DNA from 2 places in the Cellulomonas hominis genome. Region 2 is predicted to be linked to the other one. Evidence: predicted binding sites of a transcription regulator. Region 2 holds the regulator's gene; the other holds the start of a gene.
The links. The regulator LexA, encoded in region 2, represses DNA repair genes until DNA is damaged. The targets are predictions, from matches to a motif close to TCGAACANNTGTTCGA.
Positions count from the first base shown of each region.

Region 1: a site for LexA is predicted at 5,960-5,975, ahead of HNR08_RS18655 (Rv2578c family radical SAM protein). Genes of this name have one in related genera too.

Region 1 covers NZ_JACHDN010000001.1:3,951,543-3,960,569, reverse strand. The annotation lists gene HNR08_RS18670 (MMPL family transporter) at 1-2,062, shown strand, start outside; gene HNR08_RS22820 (GNAT family N-acetyltransferase) at 2,225-3,013, opposite strand; gene aspS (aspartate--tRNA ligase) at 3,010-4,824, opposite strand; gene HNR08_RS18655 (Rv2578c family radical SAM protein) at 4,887-5,951, opposite strand; gene HNR08_RS18650 (TspO/MBR family protein) at 6,078-6,614, shown strand; gene hisS (histidine--tRNA ligase) at 6,636-7,997, opposite strand; gene HNR08_RS18640 (MBL fold metallo-hydrolase) at 8,003-8,707, opposite strand; gene HNR08_RS18635 (peptidylprolyl isomerase) at 8,855-9,027, shown strand, end outside.
Region 2 covers NZ_JACHDN010000001.1:3,354,918-3,363,944, forward strand. The annotation lists gene HNR08_RS15670 (L-lactate dehydrogenase) at 1-303, shown strand, start outside; gene HNR08_RS15675 (hypothetical protein) at 334-837, opposite strand; gene HNR08_RS15680 (LysR family transcriptional regulator) at 906-1,895, opposite strand; gene HNR08_RS15685 (aminotransferase class V-fold PLP-dependent enzyme) at 1,978-3,033, shown strand; gene lexA (transcriptional repressor LexA) at 3,065-3,808, opposite strand; gene HNR08_RS15695 (LysM peptidoglycan-binding domain-containing protein) at 4,106-4,507, shown strand; gene HNR08_RS15700 (DUF6544 family protein) at 4,815-6,023, opposite strand; gene HNR08_RS15705 (MarR family winged helix-turn-helix transcriptional regulator) at 6,020-6,481, opposite strand; gene nrdR (transcriptional regulator NrdR) at 6,667-7,167, shown strand; gene HNR08_RS15715 (S9 family peptidase) at 7,403-9,027, shown strand, end outside.

The DNA of each region.
Region 1 (9,027 bases), 600 kb from region 2:
CTCCGAGCTGCTGCAGGAGTCCGACACGTCCGGCGCCTCCCTGACGCTGGTCGTGCGCGGCGCGGACCCGGCGACCGAGGGGCTGCCCGAGGCGCTGGAGCCGGCCCGGCAGGACGTCGCGGACGTGGAGGGCGTGACCTCGGTCATCGACCCGTTCGTGCTGCCGGAGGGCGCCGCGAACCCCGCCGCCGCGCCGCTGCTCGCGGCCGACGGCGACGGCTTCCTCGTGGTCGCCGAGCTCGACCCGGCCCTGTCCGACGACGCGCGCGCCGACGCGCTGCGCGAGGTCGAGCAGCGGCTCGCCGCCGTCCCGGACGCCCTCGCGGGCGTCGCCCCCGACGCCACGGGCCTGGTCGGCGGGACCTCGCTCATCGTCTCGGCGATCACCGACCAGGTCGAGCAGGACCTCACCACCGGCGAGGCGATCGCGCTGCCGGTCGCCCTGCTCATCATGGTGCTGGTGTTCGGCGGCTTCCTCGCGGCGTCCATGCCGCTGGCGGGGGCCGTCGCGTCGATCGCGGGCGGGCTCGGTGCGCTGGTCGGCCTGTCGTACCTCATGGACGACCTCGAGTCGTCGGTGGTCAACGTCGTCACCGTGCTCGGGCTCGGCCTGTCCATCGACTACGGGTTGCTGATCGTGTCGCGGTTCCGCGAGGAGCTCGGGCGCACGCTCGGCGACGACGAGGGCCGCGCCAACCGGCGCCGGCGCGGCGACGGCGCCGTCGTCACCGCGCTCGTCACGACGATGGGCACCGCCGGGCGCACCGTGGCGTTCTCCGCGCTCACCGTCGGCGTGTCCATCGCCGGGCTGCTGGTGTTCCGCCAGGACATCCTGCGGGCCTTCGGCGCGGGGTCGGTCGCGGTCATCCTGTTCGCGGTCGCGACGGCGCTCACGCTCGTCCCGGCGCTGCTGGTGCTGTCCGGGCGGCGGCTCGCCCGGCCGAGCGTGCTGTCGAAGGTGCCCGGCGTGCGCGCCGTGCTGGCCCGCACCGCCGACGTCAGCCACGAGGAGGGCGTGTTCTCCCGGCTCGCCGCGCGGGTGCAGCGCCGGCCGTGGTGGGTCATGGGCGGCTCGCTGGCGATCCTGCTGGTGCTCGCCTCCCCGCTGCTGCACGTGCAGCTCCGGAACTCGACGACCGAGCTGCTGCCGCTGTCCAGCCCGCAGCGGGAGTTCGTCCGGGTGCTCGCCGAGCAGTACCCCGCGTCGTCCTCGCCGTCGGTCCAGGTGGTCGCCCGCACCGGCGCCGCCGAGGCCCAGGCCGTCGTGCCCGACCTCGAGGCGCTGCCCGGCGTCGCCTCGGTCGACCCGCCCGCGGTCCGGGACTCCGTCGTCGTCATCGGCGTCCGCCCGGACGACACCGACCCGGGCGGCACGGGCGCGCAGGACGTGGTGCACGAGATCCGCGACCTGGACCTGCCGTTCGACGCGTGGGTCGGCGGCCAGGCGGCCAACCAGATCGACTTCACCGACGCGCTGGTCGACCGGGCGCCGTGGGCGCTCGGCATCGTCGCCGTGGCCACCCTCGTGCTGCTGTTCCTCATGACCGGCTCCGTGCTGGTGCCGGTGAAGGCGCTGCTCACCAACGTCGTGTCGCTGTGCGCCTCGCTCGGCGTGCTGGTGTGGGTCTTCCAGGACGGCAACCTGTCCGGCGTGCTGGGCTTCGAGTCCACCGGCGGGATCGAGACGTACGTGCTCGCGCTCGTCATCGCCTTCGCGTTCGGGCTGGCGATGGACTACGAGGTGTTCCTGCTGTCCCGCATCAAGGAGCTGCACGACGCCGGCGTGCCCAACGACGCGGCCGTCCGCCTCGGGCTGCAGCGCTCCGGGCGGGTCATCACGTCCGCCGCGGCGATCGTCATCGCGGTGTTCGCGGGGTTCGTCGCCGGGGAGCTGCTGGTCATCAAGGAGGTCGGGTTCTCCCTGGCGGTCGCCGTGCTCATCGACGCGACCCTCGTCCGGCTGCTGCTCGTCCCGGCGACGATGACCGTCCTGGGGGACCTGAACTGGTGGGCCCCGGCCCCCCTGCGCCGCCTGCACGACCGCCTCGCGATCACCCACTGACCCCGCGCCGCCCCGCGCCGGCGTCGGCGCGCGACCACCGCGATCGGTCGTCCTGCGCCGAGATCGGTCGTCCGCACCGAGATCGGTCGTCCGGGCGACCGATCTCGGCCGGAAGCACCGATCTCGACGCCCGAAGGCGCCGCGTCGCGCCGCGCCGGGAGGTCAGTCGCGGCGGAGGGTCGTCATGCGGTGCAGGGTGCGCAGGCCGAGGCGGTGGTAGATCCGGCGGGCGCCGTGGTTGTCGTCCCACATGCCGAGGGTCACCCAGTCCGCCCCGTCGACGAGCAGGCCCCGCACGGCCGCCGCGGTGAGCGCCGCGCCGAGCCCGCGCCCGCGCTCCCCCGGCCGCACGCCGAGGCCGTGCAGGTGCCCGGAGCCGTGGCCGCCGGGGCGTCCGGCCCGCGGGTTGGCGCCGATGACGCCGGCCAGGCGCCCGCCGTCGCCGGGCACGCCCCACCAGCGCTCGCCCGGGCCCTCCGGGTCGGCGTCGGTGGTCGGGTTCGCCTCGGCCAGGCACGCGCGGATCGCGTCGGCGTCCCGGACGGGGTCGAGCGCCCGCACGAGGGACTCGGCCGCGAGGGCCGGCGGCGGAGCGTCCGTGATCAGGCACTCCCAGCCGGTGCGCGCCGGCCGCAGCCCGAGCCGGTGCACGTCCGCGGCGCGCAGGAGGCCGAGCGCGGCCGTGTCCACCCACGCGAACAGGTGCGTGCCGTCGTCGTGCGCGCGCAGGGCGTCCGCGACGGGCTCGGCCGGCCCGAGGGCGACCAGCACCGTGCCCGCGGCGCCCCGGGTGGTGCGCAGCACCGCCAGCAGCGCGCCGTCGGCGGCGTGCACGCGCTCGGGCCGCAGCCAGCCCCGCTCGTCCAGCAGGAACGGGTCGTCCGCCCAGCCCGCGGGGAACGCGGGCGGGGCGGACGGCACCGGGGCGGCGGACGGGTCCGCCGCGGTCACGCCTCGACGGTCGCCGCGGCGGCCTGCTCCTTCGCGACGCCGTCGTCCGTGGCGGCCGACTTCGGCTTCGCGTCCACGCCGGCCTCCCGGCGCTGCTCGGGCGAGATCGGGGCCGGGGCGCCCGTCAGCGGGTCGAAGCCGCCGCCGGACTTCGGGAACGCGATGACGTCGCGGATCGACTCGGAACCGGTCAGCAGCGCCACGACGCGGTCCCAGCCGAACGCGATGCCGCCGTGCGGCGGGGCGCCGAACTGGAAGGCGTCGAGCAGCCAGCCGAACTTCTCGCGGGCCTCGGCCTCGTCGATGCCCATGACCGCGAACACGCGCTCCTGGACGTCGCGGCGGTGGATACGGATGGACCCGCCGCCGATCTCGTTGCCGTTGCAGACGATGTCGTAGGCGTAGGCCAGCGCCTGGCCCGGGTCCTCCTCGAACCGGTCGATCCACTCCGGGGTCGGCGACGTGAACGCGTGGTGCACGGCGGTCCAGGCGCCCTCGCCGACGGCCACGTCGTCGTCCTCGCCCGTGGGCTTGAACAGCGGCGCGTCGACGACCCAGAGGAAGGACCACTGCGACTCGTCGATCAGCCCGCCGCGGCGGCCGATCTCCAGGCGGGCGGCGCCGAGCAGCCCGCGGGCCTCGGACGCCTTGCCGGCGGCGAAGAACACCGCGTCGCCCGGCTGCGCGCCGACGGCGGCGACCAGGCCCTCGCGCTCGGCCTCGGAGATGTTCTTGGCGACCGGGCCGCCCAGGGTGCCGTCCTCGGCGACCGTGACGTACGCGAGGCCCTTGGCGCCGCGCTGCTTCGCCCACTCCTGCCAGGCGTCGAACCCGCGCCGCGGGGTGGCCGCGCCGCCGGGCTGGACGACCGCGCCGACGTAGGGCGCCTGGAACACCCGGAACGGGGTGTCGGCGAAGAACTCCGTGAGCTCGACGAGCTCGAGCCCGAACCGCAGGTCCGGCTTGTCGGTGCCGTACCTGGCCATCGCCTCGGCGTAGGTCATCCGCGGCAGCGGCGTCGGCACCTCGTGGCCGATGAGCCCCCACAGCGCGACGAGGATCTCCTCGCCGAGCGCGATGACGTCCTCCTGCTCCACGAAGGACATCTCGATGTCGAGCTGCGTGAACTCCGGCTGCCGGTCGGCGCGGAAGTCCTCGTCCCGGTAGCAGCGGGCGATCTGGTAGTACCGCTCCAGGCCGCCGACCATCAGCAGCTGCTTGAACAGCTGCGGCGACTGCGGCAGGGCGTACCAGGAGCCGGGCGCCAGCCGGGCCGGGACCAGGAAGTCGCGCGCGCCCTCGGGGGTGGAGTGCGTGAGCGTCGGGGTCTCGACCTCGACGAACTCGTGCGCCTCCAGCACGCGGCGCGCGGCCTGGCTGGCCTTCGAGCGCAGCCGCATGGCGTGCGCGGGCGCCGGCCGGCGCAGGTCGAGGTACCGGTGGCGCAGCCGCGCCTCCTCGCCGACCGGCTCGTCCAGCGAGGACGACACCGGGAACGGCAGCGGCGCCGACTCGTTGAGCACGACGACCTGCTGGGCGACGACCTCGACCTCGCCGGTGGCCAGGTGGTCGTTCTCGTTGCCCTCGGGGCGGCGGCCGACCTCGCCGGTCACCTGGAGCACGTACTCAGAGCGGAGCCCGTGCGCGACGGCCTCGTCGCGGATGACGACCTGGGCGATGCCCGAGGCGTCGCGGAGGTCCACGAACGCGACCCCACCGTGATCACGACGGCGATCCACCCACCCGGTCAGGGTGACGGTGGTGCCGATGTGCTCGGCCCGCAGCGAGCCGGCCGTGTGGGTGCGCAGCACGAGGAGTCCTCTCAGGTGGGTGGGTCGCTGCACGCAGCAGCCCCGCGAGTCTACTGCCCCGCTCAGAACAGCGCGGGCTGCACCGCCGCGGGCAGCGCGGCGTCGGGGGTGGTGGTCCCGCCGCCGGGCTGCACCCGCCAGGGCGAGGGCGACGGCCGCGCGCCCTCCGCCGCGACGCCGGGCCCGAACAGCCCGTACCGGCGCCGCAGCGGCCGCAGCCGGTCCTTCAGCCAGCGGTGGTACTCCTCCGGCACGTACGCCCCCCGCCCGTACAGCTGCGCGTACCTCGGGACGAGCTCCGGCCGGTGCTCGCGCAGCCAGCCGAGCATCAGCGGCCGCACCGGTCCGCGCAGGTGCAGCGGGATCACGGTCACCCAGGACGCCCCGGCCGCCGCGAGGTCGCGCAGCAGCCCGTCCAGGTGCTCGGTCGAGTCGGTCAGCCACGGCATGACGGGCGCGACCAGCACCCCGCACTCGAGCCCCGCCTCCCGGACGCTCCGCACCAGCGCGAGCCGGGCGCGCGGCGTGGGGGTGCCGGGTTCCATCGCCTGCTGCAGGTCCTCGTCGCCGATCGCCAGGGACACCGCGACGCTGACGTCCACCTGGGTGGCGGCCTCCGCGAGCAGCGGGACGTCCCGCCGCAGGAGCGTGCCCTTGGTCAGCAGCGACAGCGGCGTCCCGGAGTGCGCCAGCGCGCCGATGATGCCGGGCATCAGCGCGTACCGGCCCTCCGCGCGCTGGTACGGGTCGGTGTTCGTGCCGAGCGCGACGTGCTCGTGCCGCCACGACGGCCGGCGCAGCTCGGCGGTCAGCACGTCCACCACGTTGGTCTTCACGACGATCTGGGTCTGGAAGTCCTCGCCCGGACCGAGGCCCAGGTACTCGTGCGTCGGCCGGGCGAAGCAGTACGTGCACGCGTGCAGGCAGCCCCGCATCGGGTTCACGGTCCACCGGAACGGCATCGCGGACGACTCCGGCACCTTGTTCAGCGCCGACTTCGCGTGCACCTCGTGGAAGGTCACGCCGGCGAACTCCGGGGTGCGCACCGAGCGCTGGTGCCCGGCCAGGGCGAGCCCGGGCAGGGCGGTGTCCGCCTCCGCCGCGATCTTCTGGCCGTCCCACCGCATGGCTCGATTCGAACACGTGTTCGACCGGCGGGCAACCACCGAGGCGGGACGGCCGCCGTGCCGCGGGAAGGTCAGCATGCTGGCCTTCCGGTTGCCGGACCGCCCGCGCCGGCGGACGGTGGAGGCATGACAGCCGCGACCCCCGCCGCCGCCCGCCCCGCCGGCGCCGCCGCCCCCGCGCCCCGCGCCGGGTCCGCCCGCGGCTGGCCCGTGCTCGCGGGCCTGCTGCTCCTGAACGCCGCCGTGGCGTGGGGCGGGAGCCTCGCGTCGGCCTCCGGCGTGGACGGCTGGTACGCCGACGCCGACAAGCCCGCGTGGACGCCGCCGAGCTGGGTGTTCGGCCCCGTGTGGACGGTGCTCTACGCCGTCATGGCCGTCGCCGCGTGGCTGATCTGGCGCCGCCACGGGTTCCGGGCGGCCCGCACCGCACTGGTGCTCTACGGCGTGCAGCTCGCGCTCAACGCCACGTGGACGCCGGTGTTCTTCGGCGCCGAGCGGCTCGGAGCGGGCCTGGCGATCATCCTCGCGCTGGAGGTGGCGCTGGTCGCGACGATCGTCGCGTTCCACCGCCTGACCCCGTGGGTCGCGTGGCTGCTCGGGCCGTACCTGGCCTGGGTGCTGTACGCGACGACGCTGAACGCCGGCCTCGCCGCGATCGCCTGAGCCGCGACGGGGCCCCGGGCGTCAGCCCTCTGCCGGCACCACCCGCGGCCACAGGTCCTCAGCGGGCGGCGCCCAGGAGCCGGCGTCCGCGGCGACCTGCTCGCCGGACCGGATGTCCTTGACCTGGTCGCCGTCCTCGCCGGGGAACCAGACGAACGGGATGCCCCGCCGGTCCGCGTGCTTGATCTGCTTGCCGAACTTGGCGGCCGTCGGCGCGACCTCGACCGGGACGCCCCGGGCGCGCAGCGCGGTGGCGACGGCGTCGGACTGCGGGCGCGACTCCTCGGACGTCACCGCGACCAGCACCGCCGACGGCACGCCGCGGGTCGCGCGCACCAGCCCGGCGGACAGCAGCCGGGACACCAGGCGGGACACGCCGATCGACAGGCCGACGCCCGGGTAGGTCTGGTTCCCGTCCGAGGCCAGCGTGTCGTACCGGCCGCCCGAGCAGATCGACCCGAGCTGCTCGTGCCCGACGAGCACCGTCTCGTAGACCGAGCCCGTGTAGTAGTCCAGCCCCCGGGCGATCTTGAGGTCCGCGACCACGACGCCCGGGGCGCGCACCGCGGCGGCCTCCACGAGCTGCCGCAGCTCGGCGAGGCCCTGCTCCATGAGCTCGGACTCGACGCCGTGCGCCGCGGCCAGCGACCGTACCCGGTCGACCACCCCGGCGTCCCCGCCGGAGATCGCGGCGAGGTCCAGGCACGCACGCGCCTGCTCCGGCGTGGCACCTGCCTCGGCGACCAGCAGGTCCGCGACGGCGTCCGGCCCGATCTTGTCGAGCTTGTCGATGCTGCGCAGCACCGCGTCGACGTCGGTCAGCCTGAGCCCGCGGTAGAACCCCTCGGCCACCCGGCGGTTGTTCACCAGCACGCGCACCGGCGGCAGGCCGATCTCACGCAGCGCGCCGAGCGCCTCGGCCATGACCAGCGGCAGGTCGACCTCGTAGTGGTACGGCAGCTCGCCGGCACCCACGACGTCGATGTCGGCCTGGGCGAACTCGCGGAACCGGCCGTCCTGGGGGCGCTCGCCACGCCACACCTTCTGGATCTGGTACCGGCGGAACGGGAACGCCAGGTGCCCGGCGTTCTCCAGCACGTAGCGCGCGAACGGCACCGTGAGGTCGAAGTGCAGCCCGAGCTGCGCGGCCCGGGCCGGCTCGCCCTCGCCCGCCTCCTCCTGCAGCCGGCGCAGGACGTAGACCTCCTTGGACGTCTCCCCCTTGCGCAGCAGCTGGTCCAGCGGCTCGACCGCGCGCGTCTCGATGCCGGCGAACCCGTGCAGCTCGAAGGTGCGGCGCAGGGTGTCGAGGACGTGCTGCTCGACGACGCGACCGTCGGGGAGCCACTCGGGGAAGCCGGACAGGGGGGTGGGACGGGCCATGCGCGTCATCCTGCCAGGTACGGGTTGGTGGCCAGCTCCCTGTCCACCCGCGTGGCGGGGCCGTGCCCGGGGAGCACGTGGGTGCGCGGCGGCAGTGTCGCCACGACGTCACGGAGCGTCGCGGCCATCGTCGCCGGGTCGCCGCCCGGCAGGTCGGTGCGCCCGACGGTCCCGGCGAACAGCACGTCGCCGGTGAACGCCACGCGGTCGTCGCCCGCCTCCAGCAGGTAGAGCGTCGAGCCCTCGGTGTGCCCCGGTGCGTGCCGCGCGACCAGCCGGACGCCGCCCAGCACGAGCTCCTCGTCCGGCGTGCGCGCGCCGTCGCCGGCGCCGAACGGGGCAGGCTCCCCCGCGTCGAAGCCGTCGGCGTCGAGTCCCGCGTCCCGCAGCGCCGCGGCCAGGCCGTCCGACACCCCGCGGGCACCGGCACCCAGCGTCCCCAGCGGGTCCGCGAGGCGGTAGGCGTCCCGGGCGTGCAGCCGCAGCGGCACACCCGCGGCGCCCGCCACCCGCCCGGCGTCCCAGACGTGGTCGGCGTGCCCGTGCGTCGCGACGACCCCCGCGACCCGCAGCCCGTGCTCCGCCACCGTGGCCGCCACCGCGGGCGCGACACCACCGCCGGGGTCCACCACGACGCAGGTCCCGTCGTCCGCGGCGACGACGTAGCAGGTGGCCGCGAACACCGGGGCGGTCAGTCCGAAGATGCGCACCGGCGCCACGCTAGCGGCGCCTGGGCCGGTGGGCGCACTCAGCGCCATCGCCGCCTGCCTAGACTGTCGGGCGGGCGCGGGAGCCTCGGCCGCCGCGCCCGCGCGCGGGGGCCGACCCCGCCCGAGGACCGAAGACGAGGAGTGTGCGTGCCGTCCAGCAAGCGCGAGCGCGAGTACGAGCGACGCCGGTACGAGAAGTGGCAGGAGCGCCAGGCCGCGAAGAAGGCCCAGCGCCGTCGCCAGCAGGTGGTCGCCGGCGGCGTCGTCGGCGTGCTCGTGCTGGGCATCGGCGTGACCGCGGCCCTGCTGCTCGGCGGCGG
Region 2 (9,027 bases):
CGCGAGGTCGTGGACTCCGCCTACCGGATCATCGCCGGCAAGGGCGCGACCAACTACGCCGTGGCGCTGGCCGGGTCCCGGATCATCGAGGCGATCATGAAGGACGAGCGCCGGATCCTGCCGGTGTCGTCGCTGCTCGACGGCTACCACGGCATCAGCGACGTGTGCCTGTCCGTGCCGTCGGTGGTCGGCCGCGGCGGCGTGGGCGAGCGGCTGCAGGTGCCGATGTCGACCGACGAGCTGGCGGGCCTGCGCCGGTCCGCGGAGTCGCTGCGCGCCGTCGCGCGCCGCTTCGGGCTCTGACGCGGGCTGCCTCGCCCGGCCCCGCCGGGGTCAGTGCAGGACCAGCTTGAGGGCCAGCACGACGCCGCCGAACGCGCCCGAGATCGCGGCCTCGCCCACCAGGGCGAGGCCGCGCGCCCCGGCGAGGTAGGCGACCAGCGCGCCGCCGGCGACGAGCATCACCACGGTGAACACCAGGGCGGCCACGGCCGCGTCGGTGACGTCGGCGCCGACCGCGCGCGCCAGCAGGAACACCAGCAGCGGCGGGAGCGACCCCAGCAGGACTCCGGTGCTCTCCCGCAGCGCCGTCATGAGCCGCTGACCCGTGTGGTGGTCGCGGTCCTCGAGGCGCCCGCCGACGGCGTCGACGTACACGTGCGCCAGCCAGTACGTGATGATCACCGCCGTGGTGGCCACCGCCACGATGTCGTTGGACTCGGCGTGCAGGCTGGTGACCGCGAGCATCGCCGCCGACACGATCGCGCCGTACAGCAGGTCGGGTGCGTCCTTGCCCAGCAGGAACCGCGTGACCCGCTCGACGCGGGGTGCCGGCATCGTGGGCCTCCGTCCCTGGGCGCGTGGCGGGCGTCAGCGAGCGTAGGTCGGCGCCCCCGCGGGGCGGGTCACCCGGCCGGGGTGAGCGGCGACGCACCTGCGTGCCGGGTGGCGGTCGGGGTGCGGCGGGGGTACGTGTGCACGTGCGGCTGCGCGACCGACGACGCGGCGACCCGCAGGGCGTCGAGCGCCGCCGCGACCGCCGGGACCCGGGCGGTGCCGGGCTCGGTCACGGCCTCGACGACCCGCGCCGCACCGGGGCGGGCGGGGTGCACGGTGACGCCGGCGTGCGGGAGCGCGGCCAGCGCCAGACCCGGGAGGGTGGCGACCCCGAGGCCGGCGCGCACCAGGCCGAGCACGGCGAGGTAGTCGTCGGTCGCGAAGTCCACCCGCGGGGTGAACCCGGCGCGGGCGCACGTGCCGACGAGCTGCGCCCGGCACTGCGGGCAGCCGGCGATCCACGGTCGGCCCGCGAGGTCGGCGAGGTCCACCGGCGTGCCGGGCTCGCGGCCGTCGGCGGCGGGCAGGACGGCGAGCACCTCGTCCCGGACGAGGGGCACGCGTCGCAGCCGGTCGTCGGCGGGCTCGGCGTCCGCGTCGCGGAACACGAGGGCGACGTCGACGCGGCCCGCGGCGAGCTCGGCCAGCGCCTCCGGCGGCTCGGCCTCGGCGAACGTCGTGCTCAGGCCCGGGTGCGCCTGCCGGAGCGCGGCCAGGGCCCCCGGCAGCAGCGTCGCGGCCGCGGACGGGAACGCGGCGACCCGCACGCGCCCGGCCCGCAGGCTGGCGACCGCCGCGACCTCCTCGAGCGTCGCGGCGAGGGCCGACTCGACGGCGGCGGCGTTCCGGGCGAGCACGAGGCCGGCCTCGGTGAGGCGCACCCCGCGGCCGGCGCGCACCACCACGGGCGTGCCGACGGTGCGCTCGATCACCCGGAGCTGCTGGCTGGCCGCGGGCTGCGTGAGCCCCAGCTCGCGCGCGGCGGCGGTCACGCTCCCCGCCTCGTGCACGGTGCGGACCAGGCGGAGGGCGGCGGCGTCGAGCGTCCGGGCGGGCATGGCGCGAAGCATAATCGCACGGCATGGGTCTGCGCGGAACTGCCCGTTGCGCGCATGTGCCGGGCGGCGGGAGAGTCGGGTGGTGCGCTCCCTCGACGACCTCCGCTCCGACTTCGACCCCGCCCCCGGCTACCTGAACGCGGCGACGGCCGGGGTCCCGCCCCGCCGGACCGTCCGCGCGCTGCGCGCCGACCTGGACCGCTGGGGGAGCGGCGGGCTCGACGTGCCGCGCTACGAGGAGGCGGTCGGCGCCGCGCGCGCCCGGTTCGCCGCGCTGACCGCGGTCGACGTGGACCGCGTCGCCATCGGCTCGCAGGTGTCGGCGATGGCCGCGGTGGTCGCCGCGTCGCTGCCCGACGGTGCCCGGGTGGTGTGCGTCGACGGCGACTTCACGTCCACCGTGTACCCGTTCCTCGCGCAGGCGCCGCGGCTGCGGGTGTGCCACGCGCCCGCCGACCGGCTCGCGGAGGCCGTCGTGCCCGGCGTCGACCTCGTCGCGTACTCCCTCGTGCAGTCCGCCACGGGGCAGGTGCTGGACGACGACGCCGTGGTCGCCGCAGCCCGGGCCGCGGGGGCGTGGACGCTCTGCGACCTCACGCAGGCCGCGGGCTGGCTGCCCGTGGACGCCGGTCGGTACGACGTGGCGGTGACGGCGGCGTACAAGTGGCTGTGCGCGCCGCGGGGCGTCGGGTTCCTCACGGTGCGGCCCGAGGTCCAGGACCGCCTCCGGCCGGTGCAGGCCGGCTGGTACGCCGGTGACGATCCGTGGACGTCCTGCTACGGCCCGGAGATGCACCTCGCGGCGGACGCACGGCGGTTCGACGTGTCGCCCGCGTGGCAGGCATGGCTCGGCGCCGCGGAGTCGCTCGACGCGTTCGCCGCGACCGATCCCGCGGCGGTGCGGGCGCACGCCGTCGGGCTCGCGGACGCGTTCCGCGCCGGGCTCGGGCTGCCGCCCGGCGGGAGCGCGATCGTCAGCCTGCCGGACGCGGACGGGGCGCGGCGGGCGGCGCTGGAGTCCGCCGGGTGCCGGGTCGCGGGCCGGGCGGGGCGGGTGCGGGTGGCGTTCCACGTGTGGAACGACGAGGAGGACGTCGCGCGGGCGCTGGCCGCCCTCGGCGCGCGCGTGGCCGGCTGACCGCCCCCGCGCCCGCGCGCGCCGCGCGGGGTCAGAGCGCCCTGAGCACCGAGACCACGCGGCCGAGCACCTGGGCGTGGTCGCCGTCGATGGGGGAGTACGCCGGGTTCTGCGGGAGCAGCCACACGTGGCCGTCCTGCCGCTTGAGCGTCTTGACCGTGGCCTCGCCGTCGAGCATCGCGGCCACGATCTCCCCGTTCTCCGCGACCGGCTGCCGGCGGACGACCACCCAGTCGCCGTCGCAGATCGCCGCGTCGACCATCGAGTCGCCGACGACCTTGAGCAGGAACAGCTCGCCGGCGCCGACGAGCTGGCGCGGCAGCGGGAAGACGTCCTCGACCAGCTGCTCGGCGAGGATCGGCCCGCCGGCGGCGATCCGGCCGACGACGGGCACGTAGGCCGCCTCGGGGGCGCCCTCGCGGGCGGCGCTGTCCTCGTCCCCGATCCCCGGGACGCCCGGCAGCGGGGCGACGCCGCGCGAGTCGTCGGGCTGGACGACCTCGATCGCTCGCGGGCGGTTCGGGTCGCGGCGCAGGTAGCCCTTGCGCTCGAGCGCGGTCAGCTGGTGCTTGACGCTCGACGGGCTGGTGAGGCCGACCGCGTCGCCGATCTCGCGCATGCTCGGCGGGTAGCCGCGCGACTCGACGGACGCGCGCACGGTCTCGAGGACGAGGCGCTGGCGCGGGGTCAGCCCGTCGCCGTCCGGCTGCAGCTCCACGACGGAGACGTCGTCCCCGCCGGTGCTCGCCGTGGCACCCGTTCCCTCGCCGGCCATGTCCGCTCCCGTCGTCCGCGGCGCCGGTGCGCGTCGCACCCGTCCGCCGTGCCGGTCGCGTCCCCGCTGGTCACGACGCCCGACGGCGGTCCGCTGACGGTCCGCCGGGCGGGCGTGTCAGACCCTCGTGGTGCGCTGTACCCGACGTCCCGAGCGTAGGGCGCGCGGGCAGGTGTTTCAAACACCTGTTCGACCGTGTCTCGACATCGATCGCTCGGTGTGGTTGAGTTCGTACAGACGTTCGAACGAACAGGTGTTCGAGGGGCCGCGCGGCGGTCCAGGAGGGAAGTGGTGGAGATGAGCGCCATCGCAGCGCACCCGCGAGTCGCCCCGTCGATCGGTCCCCGGGGTGCCCGGACCGCTCCCGCTCCCGTGCGGGCGCGCCCCGCTGCTGCGGCCGAGGCCCCGGCGCGGCTGCACCTCACCCGGCGCGGGCGCGTCGTCCTGGTGCTGCTCGCCCTGCTCGTCGTCGCCGCCGGCGTCATGGGTGGGCGCGCGGTCGCCGACGCCCCGCAGCGCGCGACCGAGGTGACCACGCACGCGGTCGTCGCGGGGGAGACGCTCTGGCAGATCGCGTCGGACGTCGCCGTCCCGGGCGAGGACGTGCGGGACGTCGTGGCGCAGCTGCGGGACCTCAACGGGATGGCGGACTCCTCGCTGATCGCCGGTCAGGTGCTGCTGGTCCCGGCGGGCTCCTGACCGACGGATCCCCGCTGGTGACGGCGTCGCGCGGGCCGTGCTGACGCGTCGCAGGATTAACGAAACTGGCGGCTTGCGTAATTGGAGCGGGCGCCTCTAGGGTGGTGCCACCTCGAACGGCTGGCTGGGGGGCTCGCCGCGAGGGACGCGTCGTCGTCGTGACCCACGGGTCCGGCGCGAAGGCGTGCAGCAACCGTCCGCACGAGGCGAGTCGTCCGGACGAGACGGGACGGGGGCGTCCCCACGAGGGTGGCCGCGGAAGCGGCCACCCTCGTCGTCGTTCCGGGCGCCGGCCCGGCCCGGGTCCTCAGGACCCCGGGGCCGCGAGCTCCGCGACGTCCACGAGCGTCATCTCCGCGTAAACGAACGGCTCGCCCTCCTCGGGGTGCCACAGCGCGCTCGCCGCGGACGGCAGCCGGCGGCCGTCGTGCCGCGCGTACCCGTGCACGGGCGTGGACCAGCGCTCGGGGGTGAACGAGCGCCCGTCGCGGGAGGCGCGCAGCCGGTCGTCGGACACGAAGTCGACCAGGTCGCCGGCCTCGTCGAACGCGAGCACCGCCCGCACCGTCTGCCCGCCCTGCCGGTACGTCCCCCGCACGTGCCGCGCGTCGAGCGCCTCCCAGGTGACCGGGGCCCGCACGAGCGCGGACGGGGCCATGAGGCACAGGTCGTTGAACAGCGTGACCGTCTCGCCCCGGTCCATCGACGGCCCCGCCCCGCGCACCACCGGGATCGCGGAGAGCAGGTCCGCGCGCATCGTGGCCGTGCCGTCGGTCAGCACGTGCAGCACGTCGACCGGCAGCCCCGCCGCGGTGGCGTCCAGCAGGAAGTGCCGCGTCGGGCGCGGGCCGGACGTGGACACCTGCTCGCCGGTGAACGTCATCCACCGGTCGCCGGGTCCGCCGCGGATGCGGCCGCGCAGCGTCACCCGGAACGCGGTCATCGGCGGTCGGCCGACGCTGCCGGTCCGGCGCAGGTAGCCGGCCAGCGCGGGCGGGAGCACGGCGAGGTCGTGCTCGGTGATCGGGCTCGGCGGCGCGGACGGGTCGGGCGCTGCCTGGGCGAGGGCCGCGGCGACGCCCCGCCGGTAACGGGTGCGGGCCGAGCGGGAGCCGGTCGCGCACCAGCCGTGCACCACCGCGATCGCCAGGACCAGGTCGGGGACCGTCCCGGCCCACGCCTCGGGCCACTGCGAGACGACCAGCGCCTGGGACGCGACCACGGCGACGGCCCCGAGCCGCCACCATCCCGGCCGGCGCGCCAGCAGGGCGAGCCCCGTGACGACGAGCAGCGCGGCGGTGGCCAGCCAGGCGTACCCGGCGACCGGCCCGACCGTGAACCGGGTGCCCTCGGCCCCGGCGAGGCCCGGGCCACCGGGGGCGGCGACGTACCCGAGCACGTGCAGCGCGCCGTGCAGCAGGATCAGGACGCCCACCAGCGCACGCGCGGTGCCGCGCAGCGTCGGCCGGTGCGCCGGGTGCCCGGGGCGCGCGGGGCGCGGGCGCGGGTGCGTCACGACCGGACCTCCGCGTCGGACAGCCCCGCCAGGCAGCGGCCCACGAGGTGACCCAGGCGGTCGAGGTCGGCGTCGTCGAGGCCCGCGAACACCCGCCCGACGAACGCCTGCTGCTCCGCGACGGCGGCGGGGGAGTCGAACAGCTCCGCGACCCGCGGCGTCGCGCGGATCCGGGTGGCGCGGCGGTCCCCGGGGTCCGGCACGAGCTCGACGAGCCCGCGCCGTGCCAGCTGCAGCGCGATCTGCTTGACGTTCTGCCGGGAGGTCCCGTAGACCTCCGCGGCCCGGGTGAGCGTGGGTTCGTCGCCGGGGAGCGCGCGCACCAGCACGGCCAGCAGGAGCCACTGCCGGCTCGTGACCCCGTAGCCGGCCAGCGCCTCGTCGGTGTGCCGGGTCAGGTGCTGGCCGAGGACGAACAGGGTCCCGAACAGCTCCGCCTCGGCCTCGGTCCGCGTCATGTACGTAAGGTATTACGCAGCTGAGCAGGCCGGCCGGGACCGAGGTCCCCGTGCACGGACGCCCGGCACCGCGGACCGTGTTGCACCGGCCGCGGCGGGGGTCCTACCGTGTCCCGGTCGTCCGGGCGGGCACGGCGCCCGCCGCCGCCCCGGCCGCACGACCACGGACCCGGAGGAGACCCCTCATGCACTGCCCGTTCTGCCGCCACGCGGACTCGCGCGTCGTCGACTCCCGCACCTCCGACGACGGCCTGTCCATCCGCCGCCGCCGGCAGTGCCCGCAGTGCAACCGCCGGTTCACCACGATCGAGACCGCCAGCCTCTCGGTCGTCAAGCGCTCCGGCGCCACCGAGCCGTTCAGCCGCGAGAAGATCGTCAACGGCGTGCGCAAGGCCTGCCAGGGCCGGCCCGTCAGCGAGGACGACCTCGCGATCCTCGCGCAGCGCGTGGAGGAGACCCTGCGGGCCAGCGGCAGCGCGGAGCTCGACGCGTACGAGATCGGCCTCGCGATCCTCGGCCCGCTGCGCGACCTGGACGAGGTGGCGTACCTGCGGTTCGCGAGCGTCTACCAGGCGTTCGAGAGCCTGGACGACTTCGAGGCCGCGATCACGGTGCTGCGCGCGGAGAACGAGGTCGCGCGCCAGGCCGCCGCCGGCCCGGCCGACGGGGACCCGGCCGGGTCCTGACCCGCGCTCCCGGCGGCCGCGGTCGCGGCCGCGCCGAGGCTCGGGCTCCCGCCTCCGCGCGCGCCGAGTGGAGGGTTGCGCCGCGACACGCCGGCGTGTCGAGCCAGAAACCTCCACTCGGTGAGCCACCCGGCGAGCCGCCCGGCGGTCCGTGCCCCGGCCCGCGCCGCGGAACCTCCGCTCGCGTGGTGGTCCGGCCCCCGGCCCCGGTCCCCGGCGGACTAATCTCGACCGCGTGATCCCAGCCGACCTGTCGCTCCTGCACGTCCCCGGAACCCCCGCGATCGCCCCCGACGGCTCTTTCGCCGTCGTCTCGCGCACCGCGCCCGACCTCGATGCCGACGAGTACACCGGCGCGCTCTGGCGCGTGCCGGCCGACGGCTCCGCGCCGCCGGCGCAGCTCACCCGCGGCCACCGCGACACCGACCCGCAGGTGTCGCCGGACGGGCGCTGGGTCGCCTTCCTGCGCGCCGAGCCGAAGGGCCGCCCGCAGCTGTTCGTCGTGGAGGCGGCCGGCGGCGAGCCGGTGCGCCTGACCGACGCCCCGCTGGGCGTGTCGGCCGCGCGGTTCTCCCCGGACGGCACGGAGCTCGCGTACGTCGCGCGCGTCCCGGAGGAGGGGCGGTACTCCCCGGAGGTCGAGGCGGGTGCCGAGCGCCCGCGGCACATCACCGAGCTGCCGTACCGCCACGACGGCGTGGGCTTCACCCGGGACAAGCGGCGCCGCCTGTTCGTCGTGCCGGTGCCCTCCGACCCCGCCACGCGCGACGCTCTGCCCGCGGGCGACGCGCCGGCGGCCCGCCCCGTCACCGACGGGGACGTCGACGTCGAGCAGATCGCCTGGCTCCCCGGTGGCCGCTACGTGGTGGCCGTGGCCGCCCGGCACGCGGGCCGGGACCAGGACCTGCGCTCCGACGCGGTCGTCGTGGACACCGCCGCGGACGCCGACCACGCCCTGCACCCGCTGACCGACGCGGACGCCGGCAGCACCCTCGCGGTCGCGGCGGCGCTGCCGAGCCGGGACGGCGCGACGCTGTGGCTGCTCGCGCAGGACATGGGCCCGACCGGCCGCGACTTCGTCGCCCGGCAGACCGGCCTGTACCGGCTCGCGCTGCGCCCGGGCGCCGGCGTCCCGGGGCCTGACGGCGCGCCGGTGCGGCTGACCGACGAGGAGGCCGTCGACCTCGACCCGGGCACCGTCGCGGTGACCGCGGAGGGCGTGCTCGCCGGCGTGCTGCACCGCGGCACCGTGCTGCTGCGCGAGCACCGCGCGGACGGCACGACCCGGGACCTGCTCACGGGCCCGGTCGCGGCGCACGGCGTCGCGGTCGCGTCCGGCGCCTCGGTGGCCGTCGCGACCGTCGCGGGCCCGGCGACGTCCGGCGACCTGCACGCGATCGACCTCGCGGCCGGGGCGTCCGGCGCCTCCCGGGTGCTCACCGACTGGTCGGCGCCCCTGCGGGAGACCGGCCGGGTCCGCGAGCCGGTCGAGCTGTCCGCCACCGCGCCCGACGGGTACCCGGTGCACGGCTGGGTCGTCACCCCGGACCCGGAGCGGTTCGCCGGCCCGCACCCGACGATCCTCATGATCCACGGCGGCCCGTACGCGCAGTACACGGTCGGCCTGTTCGACGAGGTGCAGACCCTGGCGGAGGCCGGCTACGCCGTGGTGTACGGCAACCCGCGCGGCTCGGCGGGCTACGGCTCGGCGCACGGCTCGGCCATCCGGCACGGCTTCGGGACGGTCGACACGGACGACGTGCTCGCGCTGCTGGACGCCGCGCTGGCCGACCCGGCGCTGGACTCCGCGCGGGTCGGCGTCATGGGCGGCTCGTACGGCGGCTACCTCACCGCCTGGCT